DNA from 4 places in the Pseudomonas sp. GW821-FHT02C04 genome. Region 2 is predicted to be linked to each of the others. Evidence: predicted binding sites of a transcription regulator. Region 2 holds the regulator's gene; each other region holds the start of a gene.
What was found. The regulator sigma-54, encoded in region 2, starts transcription at its own class of promoters, with help from an activator protein. The targets are predictions, from matches to a motif close to ANTGGCATNNANNTTGCTNT.
Positions count from the first base shown of each region.

Region 1 (3,736 bases), on a different contig from region 2:
GCGCCCGCGTGGCACGAAGGTGTGCCGTTCCATCCCCGCTGCTCGGGTTAAAAGAGCTTAGATGCCGGGACAGATAAAAAAGTTGATGCAACAAAATGACTCAAAGCAACCCTTCGTCGAAAAGTACCCGACGGTAAACGTGGGTCATTCTCACTAAGGCATTAAACCTGTCATACAGCGCAGGGCCGATCATACCGGGGTTTGGTGAATAAACATTCATGAAACCTGGCGTTACTTATCGCCATAGCATCCTTTTCGTTACGTCCTTATGACAAAACGGTCATTCCCTCGATGTGACTCATTGGTTAGAACTGGACACAGGTTGACGTCGCAACGGCGTCAACACCTTGGCTCGCCACGCCGGCAGCGAGCCGCCAACGGCAGAGTTTTTCTGCCAGACCTCAATTGAGGTCGACGCGACAAAAACAGTCAACAAGTGAGGGAAACACCCTATGAGAAGACTTAAGCGTGATCCGTTGGAAAGAGCATTTTTGCGCGGATATCAATATGGCGTTGGTGGCAAATCCCGTGAGCTTTGCCCATTTACTCTACCGTCGGTACGTCAAGCCTGGATCAACGGCTGGCGAGAAGGACGCGGCGACAACTGGGACGGTATGACCGGCACTGCGGGAATCCACAGACTCAACGAACTTCACGCCGTCGGCTGACACAGGGCACTTATTCCGACACGACAATCTGATTTCGCAACACCCTGATCACCATGCACGTCCTTCCCGGACGGCGGGCTACGGCCCAGGGGCTCCTTCGAGGAGCCCTTTTTTATGCCTGCCTTTTTATGTCCGAAGATCAGCGCTTGGCCGCGATCGCGTCCACGGATTCACGGATCAGCGCCGGGCCCTTATAGATGAAGCCGGAGTAGATCTGCACCAGGCTCGCGCCGGCAGCGATCTTCTCGGCCGCATGTTTGCCTTCGGTGATACCGCCCGCCGCGATGATCGGCAGTTTGCCACCCAGCTCGGACGCCAGCACTTTGACCGTGTGGGTGCTCTTCTCGCGAACCGGCGCACCGGACAGACCGCCCGCCTCGTCACCGTGTTCCATGCCTTCGACGCCCACGCGGCTGAGGGTGGTGTTGGTGGCGATCACCGCGTCCATCCCGGTTTCGATCAGCGCTTGCGCGACCTGCGCGGTTTCTTCGTCGGTCATGTCCGGCGCGATCTTGATCGCCAGCGGTACATGTTTGCCGTGGCGCAGGGCCAGTTCGGCGCGGCGCGTGGCCAGGTCTGCCAGCAATTGCTTGAGCGAGTCGCCGAATTGCAGGCTGCGCAGGCCCGGGGTATTCGGCGAACTGACGTTGACCGTGATGTAGCTGGCGTGGGCGTAAACCTTGTCCAGGCAGATCAGGTAGTCATCGACCGCACGCTCGACCGGGGTGTCGAAGTTCTTGCCGATGTTGATCCCCAGCACGCCTTTGTATTTGGCCGCCGCGACCCGCGCCAGCAGGTTATCCACACCGAGGTTGTTGAAACCCATGCGATTGATGATCGCCTCGGCTTCCGGCAGGCGGAAAATCCGTGGTTTCGGGTTGCCCGGCTGCGGACGCGGGGTCACGGTGCCGATTTCGACAAAACCGAAACCCAGCTGCGCGAAGCCGTCGATGGCCGCGCCGTTCTTGTCCAGACCGGCCGCGAGACCCACAGGGTTCGGGAAGTCCAGGCCCATGACGTTCACCGGCAGCGACGCCGGGGCCTTGCACAGCAAGCCGTTGAGGCCCAAACGCCCGCCCGCGCCGATCAGATCCAGCGACAGATCGTGGGAGGTTTCCGGGGAAAGTTTGAACAACAGCTGACGGGCCAGGGTGTACATGGGCGGCTATGACTCGGGCGGCGAAAAGAGGCGGCGATTATAGCCGGGCATCGCCCTGCCGCGCGAGGCGCACACGCAAATCCCCTGCACTGGCATATGCCTTGCACCTTCCCCTGCATCAGCCCGCAGGCCAATGACGGCAGGCAGGCAAGGACAATGGCGTCGTCACCGGGTTTTGCCTCGACAAAGTCCGTGACGACGTTTTTTTTGAGGATGGCTTTTCATGACTCAAACCTCCGTCGGGCCACTGGCCTGGGTCAACGGCAGCGATGCCCCGGAAAAAAGCGCGATCAACCTCGGCTTCATGGCCCTGAGCGACTGCGCTTCAGTGGTGGTCGCCGCCACGCAGGGCTTTGCCCAGCCTTACGGCCTGACCCTGAACCTCAAGCGCCAGAGTTCCTGGGCCAACCTGCGCGACAATCTGGTCAGCGGCGAGCTCGATGCCGCCCACAGTCTGTACGGTCTGATCTACGCGGTGCACTTGGGCATCGGCGGCGTTGCGTCCACCGACATGGCGGTGCTGATGGGCCTGAACCAGAACGGTCAGAGCCTCAACCTGTCCCATGGTTTGCAGAGCCTGGGCGTGACCGGTCCTGAGGCGCTGTACCGTCATGTGCACCAAACCCGCGCAAGACTGACCTTTGCCCAGACTTTCCCCACCGGCACCCACGCCATGTGGCTTTATTACTGGCTCGCCAGTCAGGGCATCCATCCGTTGCAGAATGTCGACAGCGTGGTCGTACCGCCGCCGCAAATGGTCGCGCACCTGCAGGCCGGTCGCATCGACGGTTTCTGCGTGGGCGAGCCGTGGGCAGCCAGCGCGGTGCAGCTGAATCTCGGCTTCACAATGGCGACCAGCCAGACCATCTGGCCCGACCATCCGGAAAAAGTCCTCGGCTGCACCCGCGCCTTCGTCGAGCAATACCCCAACACCGCCCGCGCACTGGTGATGGCGATCCTCGAAGCCAGCCGTTTCATCGAAGAGAGCCCGGAAAACCGCCGCAGCACCGCGCAGTTGCTCAGCGCCGCCGAGTATCTGGACGCCCCGGTGTCCTGCATCGAACCGCGCTTTCTCGGCGACTACGACGATGGCCTCGGCAACCGCTGGCAGGATCCGCACGCCCTGCGCTTTCACGGCGATGGGGCGGTTAACCTGCCGTACCTGTCGGACGGCATGTGGTTCATGACCCAGTTCCGCCGCTGGGGTTTGCTGCGCGACGACCCGGACTACCTCGCCGTCGCCCGTCAGGTGCAGCAACTGGCGCTGTACCGCGACGCGGCCAGCGCTGTCGGTGTGCCGGTCGGTACCGAAGACATGCGCAGCAGCCAGTTGATCGACGGCAAGGTCTGGGACGGCAGCGACCCGGCCGCCTATGCGCAAGGCTTCAAGCTGCACGCGCTGAGCAATAACGCCCCCCTTCTCGCCCGCCGCTGACAGGAGACCGCGAACATGCTGCGCATTCTGCTGATCAACGACACCGCGAAAAAAGTCGGGCGCCTGAAAGCCGCGCTGACCGAGGCCGGTTTCGAGGTCATCGACGAGTCCGGCCTGACCATCGACCTGCCCGCACGCGTCGAAACGGTGCGCCCGGACGTGATCCTGATCGATACCGAGTCACCGAGCCGTGATGTGATGGAACAAGTGGTGCTGGTCAGCCGCGACCAGCCCCGGCCGATCGTGATGTTCACCGACGAGCATGACCCTGGCGTGATGCGTCAGGCGATCAAGTCCGGGGTCAGTGCCTACATCGTCGAAGGCATTCACGCACAACGCTTGCAGCCGATTCTCGACGTGGCCATGGCCCGCTTCGAAAGCGATCAGGCCCTGCGCGCCCAGCTTCAGGCCCGCGACCAGCAACTGGCCGAGCGCAAACGCATCGAACTGGCCAAGGGTCTGTTGATGAAAATG
Region 1 is NZ_JBWKVT010000008.1:44,202-47,937, reverse strand. It holds gene rmf (ribosome modulation factor) at 453-668, shown strand; gene AC07VV_RS24620 (quinone-dependent dihydroorotate dehydrogenase) at 808-1,827, opposite strand; gene AC07VV_RS24615 (CmpA/NrtA family ABC transporter substrate-binding protein) at 2,051-3,262, shown strand; gene AC07VV_RS24610 (ANTAR domain-containing response regulator) at 3,278-3,736, shown strand, end outside.
Region 1: AC07VV_RS24615 (CmpA/NrtA family ABC transporter substrate-binding protein) is a predicted target of sigma-54. The motif match lies at 1,916-1,935, and genes of this name have one in related genera.

Region 2 (3,736 bases):
CAGAGGGTGGCGACGACGGGTTTCCGAAAAACGCTTGAGCAGGGTTTCTTCATCGGCGTCCAGATACAGGACGTCGCACTGGATGTGCCGGCTGCGGACTTCTTCAAGCAATTCCGGAAAGCGCGAGAGATGACTGGGCAGATTGCGTGCATCGATCGATACCGCGACCAGTGGCTGAGACAGTTCCGTATGAATCAGTGCGCGCTCTGCCAGTTCCGGCAGCAGGCCGGCAGGCAAGTTGTCGATGCAGTAGTAGCCGTTGTCCTCGAGGACATCCAGAGCGGTACTTTTACCCGAGCCGGAGCGGCCACTGACGATGATCAAGCGCATGTTTAGTGCCCGTTTTGCTCGTCCAGGACAACCTGATACAAGGCTTCGTTGGTGGTGGCGCGACGCAGTTTTTCGCGTACTTCCTTGCGGTCGAGCATGCTGGCGATCTGGCGCAGCAGTTCCAGGTGCGCATCGGTGGCGGCTTCCGGGACCAGCAGCACGAACAGCAGGTCGACCGGTGCACCATCGATGGCGTCGAAGTCGATAGGCGCTTCAAGGTGCATCAAGGCGCTGATGGGCGACTCGCAGCCCTTGAGGCGGCAATGGGGAATGGCGATGCCGTTGCCAAAACCGGTCGAGCCGAGTTTTTCACGGGCAATCAGTGCCTCGAAGACATCTTGCATCTCCAGATCCGGTACTTCCCGGGCGATCAGGTTGGCAATTTGTTCGAGGGCTTTCTTTTTGCTGCCGCCCGGCACGTTCACGAGGGAACGGCCGGGGGTCAGGATGCTTTCAAGTCGGATCATGGGGGTGGGGGTTATCGACCGGTAGCGCCCTGAAGCAGGCTCTGGGTCTTTTCCTTATGCTTTTTGAGTTGTTTATCAAGCTTGTCGGTCAGCGCGTCGATCGCTGCGTACATATCGGTATGTTCCGCGTTTGCGACGACCTCGTTACCGGGAATATGCAGCGTGGCTTCGATTTTCTGCTTCAGCTTCTCGACGCACATCGTGACTTGCACGTTGGTGATCTTGTCGAAATGCCCCTCAAGCCTCTTGAGCTTTTGCTCAACGTACTCACGGAGAGGTTGGGTAACTTCCAGTTGGTGTCCACTGATGTTGACTTGCATACAGCTTCTCCTTCGTTGCCAGTGCATAAAGCGGCAGGCCGAAGAGCCTGCCACTGGAACGCTGTAACGTGGCTTACATCAACCGCTTGCGTTCGCTCGAAGGCGCGATCCCGAGGGATTCGCGGTACTTGGCGACGGTGCGGCGAGCCACCTGAATGCCTTGTGCCTCCAGTAAACCAGCGATCTTGCTGTCACTCAACGGCTTTTTCTGATTTTCCGCGGCAACCAGTTTCTTGATGATCGCGCGGATCGCCGTGGATGAGCATTCGCCGCCTTCGGAGGTGCTGACGTGGCTGGAGAAAAAGTATTTCAGTTCATAGATGCCCCGGGGGGTATGCATGAATTTCTGCGTGGTCACCCGGGAAATCGTCGACTCGTGCATGCCCACCGCTTCGGCGATGTCATGTAGCACGAGAGGCTTCATGGCTTCGTCGCCGTATTCAAGAAAGCCGCGCTGATGCTCGACGATCTGGGTGGCCACTTTCATCAGGGTTTCGTTGCGGCTCTGCAGGCTCTTGATGAACCAGCGGGCTTCCTGCAACTGATTGCGCATGAAGGTGTTGTCGGCGCTGGTGTCGGCGCGGCGCACGAAACCGGCGTACTGGGCGTTGACTCGCAGGCGCGGCACCGATTCCTGGTTCAGTTCGACCAGCCAGCGCTCGTTGTCCTTGCGCACGATGACGTCAGGCACCACGTATTCGGCTTCGGTGGATTCGATCTGCGAGCCGGGGCGCGGGTTGAGGCTCTGCACCAGTTCGATGACCTGGCGCAGTTCATCTTCCTTGAGCTTCATGCGGCGCATCAGCTGGCTGTAGTCGCGGCTGCCGAGCAGGTCGATGTAATCGGTAACCAGACGCTTGGCTTCTGCCAGCCAAGGGGTCTTGGCCGACAGCTGGCGCAATTGCAGCAGCAGGCATTCGCCCAGGTTGCGTGCACCGATGCCGGCGGGTTCGAATTGCTGGATGCGGTGCAGGACGGCTTCGATCTCGTCCAGCTCGATGTCGAGCTCCGGATCGAAGGCGTCGAGAATTTCTTCGAGGGTTTCGTCGAGGTAGCCCTGATTGTTGATGCAGTCGATCAGGGTGACGGCGATCAGGCGATCCGTGTCGGACATCGGCGCCAGGTTCAGCTGCCACAGCAGGTGGCTTTGCAGGCTCTCGCCAGCGGAAGTTCGGGTGGTGAAATCCCACTCGTCGTCATCGCTGCTCGGCAGGCTGCTGGCACTGGTCTGGTAGACGTCTTCCCAGGCGGTGTCCACGGGCAGTTCGTTGGGGATTCGCTCGTTCCATTCGCCTTCTTCAAGATTGTCGACCGTCGGCGCGGTCTCCTGATAGGAGGGTTCCTGGATCTCGGTGTTGGGCTTCTGTTCGGCGTTGTCGGCCATGGGATCGGAGTTGTCGAAGTCGTCGCCGTCTTCCTGGCGTTCGAGCATCGGATTGGATTCCAGAGCCTCCTGGATTTCCTGTTGCAGATCCAGGGTCGACAATTGGAGCAGGCGGATGGCCTGTTGCAGCTGCGGTGTCATCGTCAGCTGCTGGCCCATTCTCAAGACTAGCGATGGTTTCATGGCAGGGGCTTAACACCTTATTCGCCGGCGCTATGCGCCATCCACTACAGGGCGCCGAAGCGCCAAACTTAAGCAAATTATATGCCTGAAACTGTCGTGTTTGCCTAGAGCGCTGTAACAATAAAAGCGTATAAAAGTGCGCTTCAACGTTACAGCACCCGGACGGCTGGTCGAATGCTGTCGCGCTTACAGGCGGAACTCGTGACCCAGGTACACTTCCTTCACCAGATCGTTGGCGAGGATGGTCGCGGAGTCGCCTTCGGCGATCAGTTGGCCGTCATTGACGATGTAGGCCGTTTCGCAGATATCCAGCGTCTCGCGGACGTTGTGGTCGGTGATCAACACACCGATGCCCTTGGCCTTGAGGTGATGAATGATCTGCTTGATGTCGCCCACGGAGATCGGGTCGACACCGGCGAACGGTTCGTCGAGCAGGATGAATTTCGGTGCGGTGGCCAGTGCACGGGCGATTTCCACCCGGCGACGCTCACCACCGGACAGGCTCATGCCGAGGTTGTCGCGGATGTGGCTGATGTGGAATTCCTGCAGCAGGCTTTCCAGCTCCTTGCGACGACCGGCCTTGTCGAGCTCCTGACGGGTCTCGAGGATGGCCATGATGTTGTCGGCCACCGACAGTTTGCGAAAGATCGACGCTTCCTGTGGCAGATAGCCGATACCGGCCTTGGCGCGACCGTGCATCGGCTGGTGGCTGACGTCCAGGTCGTCGATCAGCACGCGACCCTGATCGGCCTGCACCAGGCCGACGATCATGTAGAAGCAGGTGGTCTTGCCGGCGCCGTTGGGGCCGAGCAGGCCGACGATCTGACCGCTGTCGATCGACAGGCTGACATCGCGCACGACCTGGCGGCTTTTATAGGCCTTGGCCAGGTGCTGGGCTTTCAGAGTTGCCATTACTGGGATTTCTCGTCGGTTTTCTTCTTCGGCTGGATCACCATGTCAATGCGCGGACGCGCTTCGGTGACCTTGTTGCCGGTGGCACGACCCGCGCTGGCCAGCTTTTTCACCGTGTCATAGACGATTTTCTCGCCCTG
Region 2 is NZ_JBWKVT010000010.1:39,778-43,513, forward strand. It holds gene rapZ (RNase adapter RapZ) at 1-330, opposite strand, end outside; gene ptsN (PTS IIA-like nitrogen regulatory protein PtsN) at 333-797, opposite strand; gene hpf (ribosome hibernation-promoting factor, HPF/YfiA family) at 809-1,117, opposite strand; gene AC07VV_RS27405 (RNA polymerase factor sigma-54) at 1,191-2,684, opposite strand; gene lptB (LPS export ABC transporter ATP-binding protein) at 2,871-3,596, opposite strand; gene lptA (lipopolysaccharide transport periplasmic protein LptA) at 3,596-3,736, opposite strand, start outside.

Region 3 (3,736 bases), on a different contig from region 2:
TCGTCGTTTTCCAGATCATCGTCGCTCATGTTCTACCTCATGACTTGCGAAAAGCAGATTAGTTATAGACCAGCTTTGGCGACTGTCGAAAGTCGCCGTAAAAAAATCGGTAACCATTGGTGACCAACGGCTTATGCCTCTTCACCGTGCAAGGTGGCGAGGACTTTACGGGCACCGCCATGATCGCGGTGCTCGCCCAGGTAAACGCCTTGCCAGGTGCCCAGTGCCAGCCGACCCGCCGAAACCGGCAAGCTGATCTGACAGCCCAGCACGCTGGCCTTGAAGTGCGCCGGGAGGTCGTCCAGGCCTTCGTCGTTATGCTCATAGCCGTCTGTTCCTTGTGGGATCAGACGATTGAAAAATCGTTCGAAGTCGCGACGTACCGCCGGATCGGCGTTCTCGTTGATGGTCAACGACGCCGAGGTATGCTGCAGCCACAAATGCAACAGACCGACCCGGCATGCCTTGAGTTCAGGCAGTCCGGCGAGCAACTCTTCCGTTACCAGATGAAAGCCCCGGGGCCGTGCCCGCAGGGTTATCAGAGTCTGTTGCCACATACAGTTCTCCGCACGTTCGGGGCGCATTCTAGCGCGCTCTGAAAAAAAACAAAGGCCCTAATATTCCTTCAATGATGTAAGCCATTGGCCGTAGAAAAACACCCGCCGTAAACACGACCAAAGCAGTACGAAAAATCCTTTCAGCCATCTCAAGGATGACAAATTCCGGACAAAAAAATGCCCGGCGAACCGGGCAAGTTTTTTTGAGGCGCGTACTTACAGGTTGTAGCCGCGCTCGTTGTGTTGTGCCAGGTCCAGGCCCACCGATTCTTCTTCCTCGGTAGCGCGCAGCCCCATCACGGCATCCAGCACCTTGAGGATGATGAAGGTGACGATCGCGGTGTAGATCACCGTGAAGCCGACGCCTTTGCACTGAATCCAGACTTGCGCGGCAATGTCGGTGACGGTGCCGAAGCCACCCAGCGCAGGCGCGGCGAACACACCGGTCAGGATCGCACCGAGAATACCGCCGATACCGTGCACGCCGAAGGCGTCCAAGGAGTCGTCATAGCCGAGTTTGCGTTTCAGGGTGGTGGCGCAGAAGAAGCACACCACGCCGGCGGCCAGACCAATGATCAGCGAACCCATCGGGCCCACGGTACCGGCCGCCGGAGTGATTGCCACCAGACCGGCAACCACGCCCGAAGCGATACCCAGTGCGCTCGGTTTGCCGTGGGTGATCCACTCGGCGAACATCCAGCCCAGTGCAGCGGCGGCGGTTGCGATCTGAGTAACCAGCATCGCCATGCCGGCCGTGCCGTTGGCGGCTGCGGCGGAACCGGCATTGAAGCCGAACCAGCCGACCCACAGCATGGCGGCGCCCATCAGGGTGTAACCGAGGTTGTGCGGCGCCATCGGGGTAGTCGGGAAGCCTTTGCGTTTGCCCAGCACCAGGCACGCCACCAGACCGGCGATACCGGCGTTGATGTGCACCACGGTGCCGCCGGCGAAGTCGAGCACGCCCCAGTCACCCAACAGCGAGCCCGGGCCACTCCAGACCATGTGCGCAATCGGCGCATACACCACGGTGAACCAGACGCCCATGAACACCAGCATCGCGGAGAACTTCATGCGCTCGGCGAAGGCACCGACGATCAGCGCCGGAGTGATGATGGCGAATGTCATCTGGTAAGTGACGAACACGGCTTCAGGGAACAGCGCCGCCGGGCCAGTAATGCTGGCAGGCGTGATGCCCGCGAGGAAGGCCTTGCCGAAGCTGCCGACGAAGGAGTTGAAGTTGACGACGTTGGCTTCCATCCCGGTGGTGTCGAACGCCATGCTGTAGCCATAAAGGAACCACAGGATGGTGACCAGGCCGGTAATGGCGAAGCACTGCATCATCACGGAAAGAATGTTTTTCGACCGAACCATGCCGCCGTAGAACAGCGCGAGGCCGGGAATGGTCATGAACAGCACGAGGGCCGTCGAGGTCAGCATCCAGGCGGTATCGCCGGAATTGAGGACTGGAGGCGCCACCGGATCTGCCGCCAAAGCCAGGCCGGGCATTACGATGGACAACAGGGCGCCTAGCCCTGCGAATTTACGCAGAGTCATATTGTTTTCTCCTGGGGCGTTGGGTTTGTGGCGGCGTTTAGATCGCGTCGGTATCGGTTTCGCCGGTACGGATGCGAATCGCCTGTTCCAGATTGACCACGAAGATCTTGCCGTCACCGATCTTGCCGGTGTTGGCAGCCTTGGTTATCGCCTCGATAACCCGATCCAGATCCTTGTCGTCGATGGCAACGTCGATTTTCACCTTGGGCAGAAAATCGACCACGTACTCCGCGCCGCGATACAGCTCGGTGTGACCCTTCTGCCGCCCGAAGCCTTTGACTTCAGTAACGGTAATGCCCTGCACGCCGATTTCGGACAGCGACTCGCGCACGTCGTCCAACTTGAACGGCTTGATGATGGCAGTGACTAGCTTCATGAAACTCTCTCCCGAATTGGTGGACTTGCCCCAGGAAAACAAACCCGACTCAAGTCTAAGCGCAGTGCCTGGCTTTGTAACGCATCGTCGGCCTTACCTGCCCGACTGACGCCAGCTAACCGCTGCTGACGAAACTCCCCGCTCCGCCTGCCGCACTGCATTCGTCACAGCGACTGCATCAGTGCATGGGTCACTACCGACTAAGCAGAAAGCTTGCCATCTCGCCAAAATCCCCTGATTTCAATCCCTTGGCCGCTGCCGAAGATGCCATCACCGAAATGGCACACGGGATACGCACAACAACGGTGCGCAGCCGTTCGTCCTTTTGCGCGAAAAGCGTGCATCCCGGCCAACGCAAATGACTATAGACACTGCGTGATACACTGCCGGCCATTGTTTCCAGGACATATCCCATGCTCGCGCCCAAAGACTTCCTCGACGCCCTGAGCGGCACCGCCTCCCGCCTGTTCAGCGGCGACACGCCCTTGCCAAAAGCCGAAATCGAAAGCCAGTTCAAGATGCTGCTGCAAAGCGCCTTCAGCAAACTGGACCTGGTGAGCCGCGAAGAGTTTGATAGTCAGATGGTGGTGCTGGCGCGCACTCGCGCTCGGCTTGAGAGCCTTGAGGCGAAGGTGGCTGAGCTGGAAGCGAAGCTGACGCCGCCGGCTGAGTGAATGTTACGAAAGCTAAAACCGCTCCTGCCGAGGCAGGAACGGTTTCCGTCGGTTCAATTCCTACAGCGAATTATTCCAACGGTCTCGCAGAATCTCGTACAGGCGAAAAGCCCATAGCGCGATCCTGACGAGGCGCCACATATGTTTAAGAAACTTAGACATATTTTGGCCCTCCTTGCGTGGGGCCAAACCTCCGATGCTCTTTCCGGCATACGAACACCTTCGGGACTACACGTGAGTGTGTCCACCAAGGCGGCCGGGTGTGGGTCCCCCAAAACAGCACCGGCACGGGTCTCACACCGTGTCGAGGAACATGAAATCTTTACGCTCCCGGCCACACTTTACGGACACTCCATGAGTGGGCATCGTCGTAGCGGATGGTATTGCAGTCCTTGAGAATGCATTTAAACAAGTTGTATCAAGCCATTAAGCATGTTTTCCCGGCATATCTGGCACGTCATGTCCTGATGAGCGCCAAGTGACTTTGACGCTTGCATCAAGGAGCAAACCTGCATACTCTCAGCGAACGTGAGTGTGTCCACTAAGGATGCGCAGGCCTTGGCCTCACTGAAGCC
Region 3 is NZ_JBWKVT010000002.1:422,428-426,163, forward strand. It holds gene sutA (dormancy-specific transcriptional regulator SutA) at 1-29, opposite strand, end outside; gene AC07VV_RS10080 (secondary thiamine-phosphate synthase enzyme YjbQ) at 132-557, opposite strand; gene AC07VV_RS10085 (ammonium transporter) at 774-2,111, opposite strand; gene glnK (P-II family nitrogen regulator) at 2,149-2,487, opposite strand; gene AC07VV_RS10095 (accessory factor UbiK family protein) at 2,901-3,161, shown strand.
Region 3: glnK (P-II family nitrogen regulator) is a predicted target of sigma-54. The motif match lies at 2,689-2,708, and genes of this name have one in related genera.

Region 4 (3,736 bases), on a different contig from region 2:
GTGATCCGCCCGCGCACCGCATGGGCGCTGGCTCGTGCCGCGCCGAGGCAGCTGTAGATGCTCGCGGGGTTGGCCGCGTCGAGCGCGAAGAAGTGCAGCAATCGCTCGGCATGCAGTTCGCCGTGGCGTTCCAGGTAATCGTCCAGCGTGCCGGTGATCAGCAACGGCATCGCCAGTTCGTGCAAACCGTCGCCACGGCCGTCCTGCGGCATCAGCGACAGCGAATAGCTGACGTCGAGCATCCGTGCGAGGTTTTCCGCCCGCTCCAGGTAACGCGACATCCAGTACAGATCCGAGGCAGTTCTACTTAACATGGCAGGCTTCCTTCAATCCTCGACCACCCAGGTGTCCTTGGTTCCGCCGCCCTGGGATGAATTCACCACCAGAGAGCCTTCACGCAGGGCGACACGGGTCAAACCGCCGGGCACAACCCGGGTTTCGCGGCCGGACAATACGAACGGGCGCAGGTCGATATGGCGCGGCGCAATGCCGTTTTCGACAAAGGTCGGACAGGTCGACAGCGACAGCGTCGGTTGCGCGATGTACGCGTGGGGCTTGGCCTTGATCCGCTCGCGGAACGCATCGATTTCCGCCGTCGTCGCCGCCGGCCCCACGAGCATTCCGTAACCGCCGGAGCCCTGGGTTTCCTTGACCACCAGATCCGGAAGATTGGCCAGTACATGGGAAAGTTCAGACGGATTGCGGCATTGCCAGGTCGGCACGTTCTTCAGGATCGGCTCTTCATCGAGGTAGAAACGGATCATTTCGGTGACGAACGGATACACCGATTTGTCGTCCGCCACGCCGGTGCCGATCGCATTGGCCAGCACCACGTTGCCGGAGCGATACGACGACAGCAGTCCCGGTACGCCCAGCATCGAATCCGGGCGGAAGGCCAATGGATCAAGAAACGCGTCGTCGAGGCGGCGGTAGATCACGTCTACCGCTTTCGGGCCGTCGGTGGTGCGCATGAAGACCTTGTCGTCGCGCACGAACAGATCGGCACCTTCGACCAGCTCGACGCCCATTTCCCGGGCCAGAAACGCATGCTCGAAAAACGCGCTGTTGAACCGTCCCGGTGTCAGCACCACGACACTTGGGTCGTCGATGGGGCTTGAGCTTTTCAGGGTGTCGAGCAGCAGGTTCGGGTAATGGTCGATCGGGGCGATGCGCTGGGCCGCGAACAGCTCGGGGAACAGGCGCATCATCATCTTGCGGTCTTCGAGCATGTAGCTCACGCCGCTGGGCGTGCGCAGGTTGTCCTCGAGCACGTAATACGTGCCGTCGCCGTCGCGCACCAGATCGACGCCGGAGATGTGCGAATAGATATCGCGGTGCAGATCCAGCCCCTGCATCGCCAACTGGTATTGCTCGTTGGCCAGCACCTGTTCGGCGGGAATGATCCCGGCCTTGATGATGCGCTGCTCGTGATAGAGGTCGGCGAGGAACATGTTCAACGCCTTGACGCGCTGGATGCAGCCGCGCTCGACGATCCGCCACTCGCTGGCGGGAATACTGCGCGGAATGGTGTCGAAGGGAATCAGGCGTTCTGTCCCTTGCTCGTCCCCGTAGAGCGTGAAAGTGATCCCGGCACGATGGAACAGCAGATCGGCCTCGCGTCGCCGCTGGGCCAACAGCTCGTCAGGCGTATCGGCCAGCCAGCGGGCAAACTCCCGGTAATGCGGGCGGACCTGGCCGCCGGCATCGTACATTTCATCAAAATAGGTGCGGATCATGCCGTACTCCTTGTCACCCCGGACATACAGGCCTTCGCAAGGCCCGTGCCATCGGCATAAACGCTTTGATTTCAATCGGTTGGATATTCACGCCACAGACACCGCACCATTCCTGTGCGGCAAATGCCCCAACCTGATCGCCCCCGCCTCATTGCGACGCAGTGCAGTCGCCTATCACCAGCATAGTCAGAGTTGATTTCACTGCCCGGCGCCGCCTGCGGATAATCCGCACATCCGCTGCGAAACGTCCCCGACGACGTGCGCAGCCCAACTGATCCGGCTTGCCCTGGCAGCCCTACCGGCCGTAACCCTGACCGGTTTCCTCTCCTTCCGGTCTTCCCTTTCAGCCACCTCTCCCGGTGGCTTTTTTTTGCGCCGGATTCTTGTTTCAGGGTTTTGCCGGGCGATGTTCGGGGTGCAGAAACGACAACGGCCGACCCGAAGGTCAGCCGTTGCTCGACGTGTTGCGAGGGTTATCAGTTCAAACGATGGCGGTTGCGCACCTCCTGCTTCACGCCCCAGCCTTCGATGATGCCGCCCAAGGGCTCGACCACCGCCGAAAAGCCCTGTTCGAAATCGCCAATGTCGTCGTAGGTTGCGTACATCACCTTGCTCAATTCCAGGGACCACGCGCCGTCGTCGCGCGCGCTGACCTGGGCATTGATGGATTCACCGCGAAACTTGCCTGCCGCCCTGCGCGCCCGCTCCTCGTCCGGGAAAATGGCGTAGAACTCGATGGGATGGAATCGGGAAAAATCGAAACCGCCTTCTTTCATGCGGCGCAGCACGTTGCTGCTGATGTCTTCTTGATAGGCTGTGCTCATGAACGTCCCCCTCGCATAGATGGATAGACTTTCCGTATTCCCTGCACCTGGCCGAACGGCTCAAGCGCTACGGCAACCGTGTTGCCGGCGGGAAACAAGCATGTAGCTGACAAGACCAGACCTTAGCGATCCGTTCGCTGATCTCGCTTGCAGAGTAGCCCCAAGATAGAGCCGCTGCCAAGGCCTGGTGCGTTACGGAGAAGAAGATTTTCAGATGGGAGTGATGCTGCGGATTTCGATGCTGTTCTGGGTTTTCAGGCTTTTGGCGCCTGCATCGGAGGTGCGCCCTTCCAGATCGTTCAGATCCAGTGCGGCGGCGACAGGAAGGAGTCGTTCCTTGATCAGTCGAGCGGCCTCATCGTCGCTGGGGCATTCCGCACGCTCGAAGATTTCATCGACAATTTCACCGTGATCATCCACGAAAGTGACTTTCCACTTTTGCATTGGTGCCTCCTCGAACAAACCCGCAAATGGGCTCATATCTATCTCGACTTTTGTCAGGATTGATCGTTCAAAAGCTTTACACCGATGAAACATGAAAAACATTTCATCTGCGGGAACGAAGCCGCTCGCTCCCGCAGTGATGACGGCTGAGTGATCAGTCGTTGCTTGGCTTGTTCACCGCTTGCAGCACGTATTGCGGCAAGGCGAAGGCGCCGATGTGGATTTCCGGGTTGTAGTAACGGGTGACGATGCCGCTGCCGATGAAACGCTGTTGCAGGGTTTCACGGCTCAGCTTGCGGTAGGCCGGGTTGGTCGAGCCCCAGGCGAAGGTCATCGAACCGCCGATGTAGGTCGGCACGGCCGCCTGATAGAAGTGCCAGTCCGGGAACAGGCTGCGCAGGCGACCGGCGGTGGTTTTCACTTCTTCGATCTGCATGAACGGCGTGCCGTTCTGGGTCACGAGGATGCCGCCCTCGTTCAGGCAGCGGTGGCAGGCCTGGTAGAAGTTTTCCGAGAACAACACTTCGCCCGGGCCGATCGGGTCGGTGGAGTCGGAAATGATCACGTCGAATTTTTCAGTGGTGGTTGCGACGAAGCGCATGCCGTCGTCGATCACCAGGTTCAGGCGTGGATCGTCGTAGGCGCCCTTGGAGTGGTTCGGCAGGAATTCCTTGCACATGTCGACCACGGTGCCGTCGATTTCGACCATGGTGATGTGTTCGACGCTGGCGT
Region 4 is NZ_JBWKVT010000013.1:16,127-19,862, forward strand. It holds gene AC07VV_RS29725 (alpha-E domain-containing protein) at 1-314, opposite strand, end outside; gene AC07VV_RS29730 (circularly permuted type 2 ATP-grasp protein) at 327-1,736, opposite strand; gene AC07VV_RS29735 (ribonuclease E inhibitor RraB) at 2,213-2,560, opposite strand; gene AC07VV_RS29740 (hypothetical protein) at 2,771-3,004, opposite strand; gene speE (polyamine aminopropyltransferase) at 3,159-3,736, opposite strand, start outside.
Region 4: AC07VV_RS29730 (circularly permuted type 2 ATP-grasp protein) is a predicted target of sigma-54. The motif match lies at 1,770-1,789, and genes of this name have one in related genera.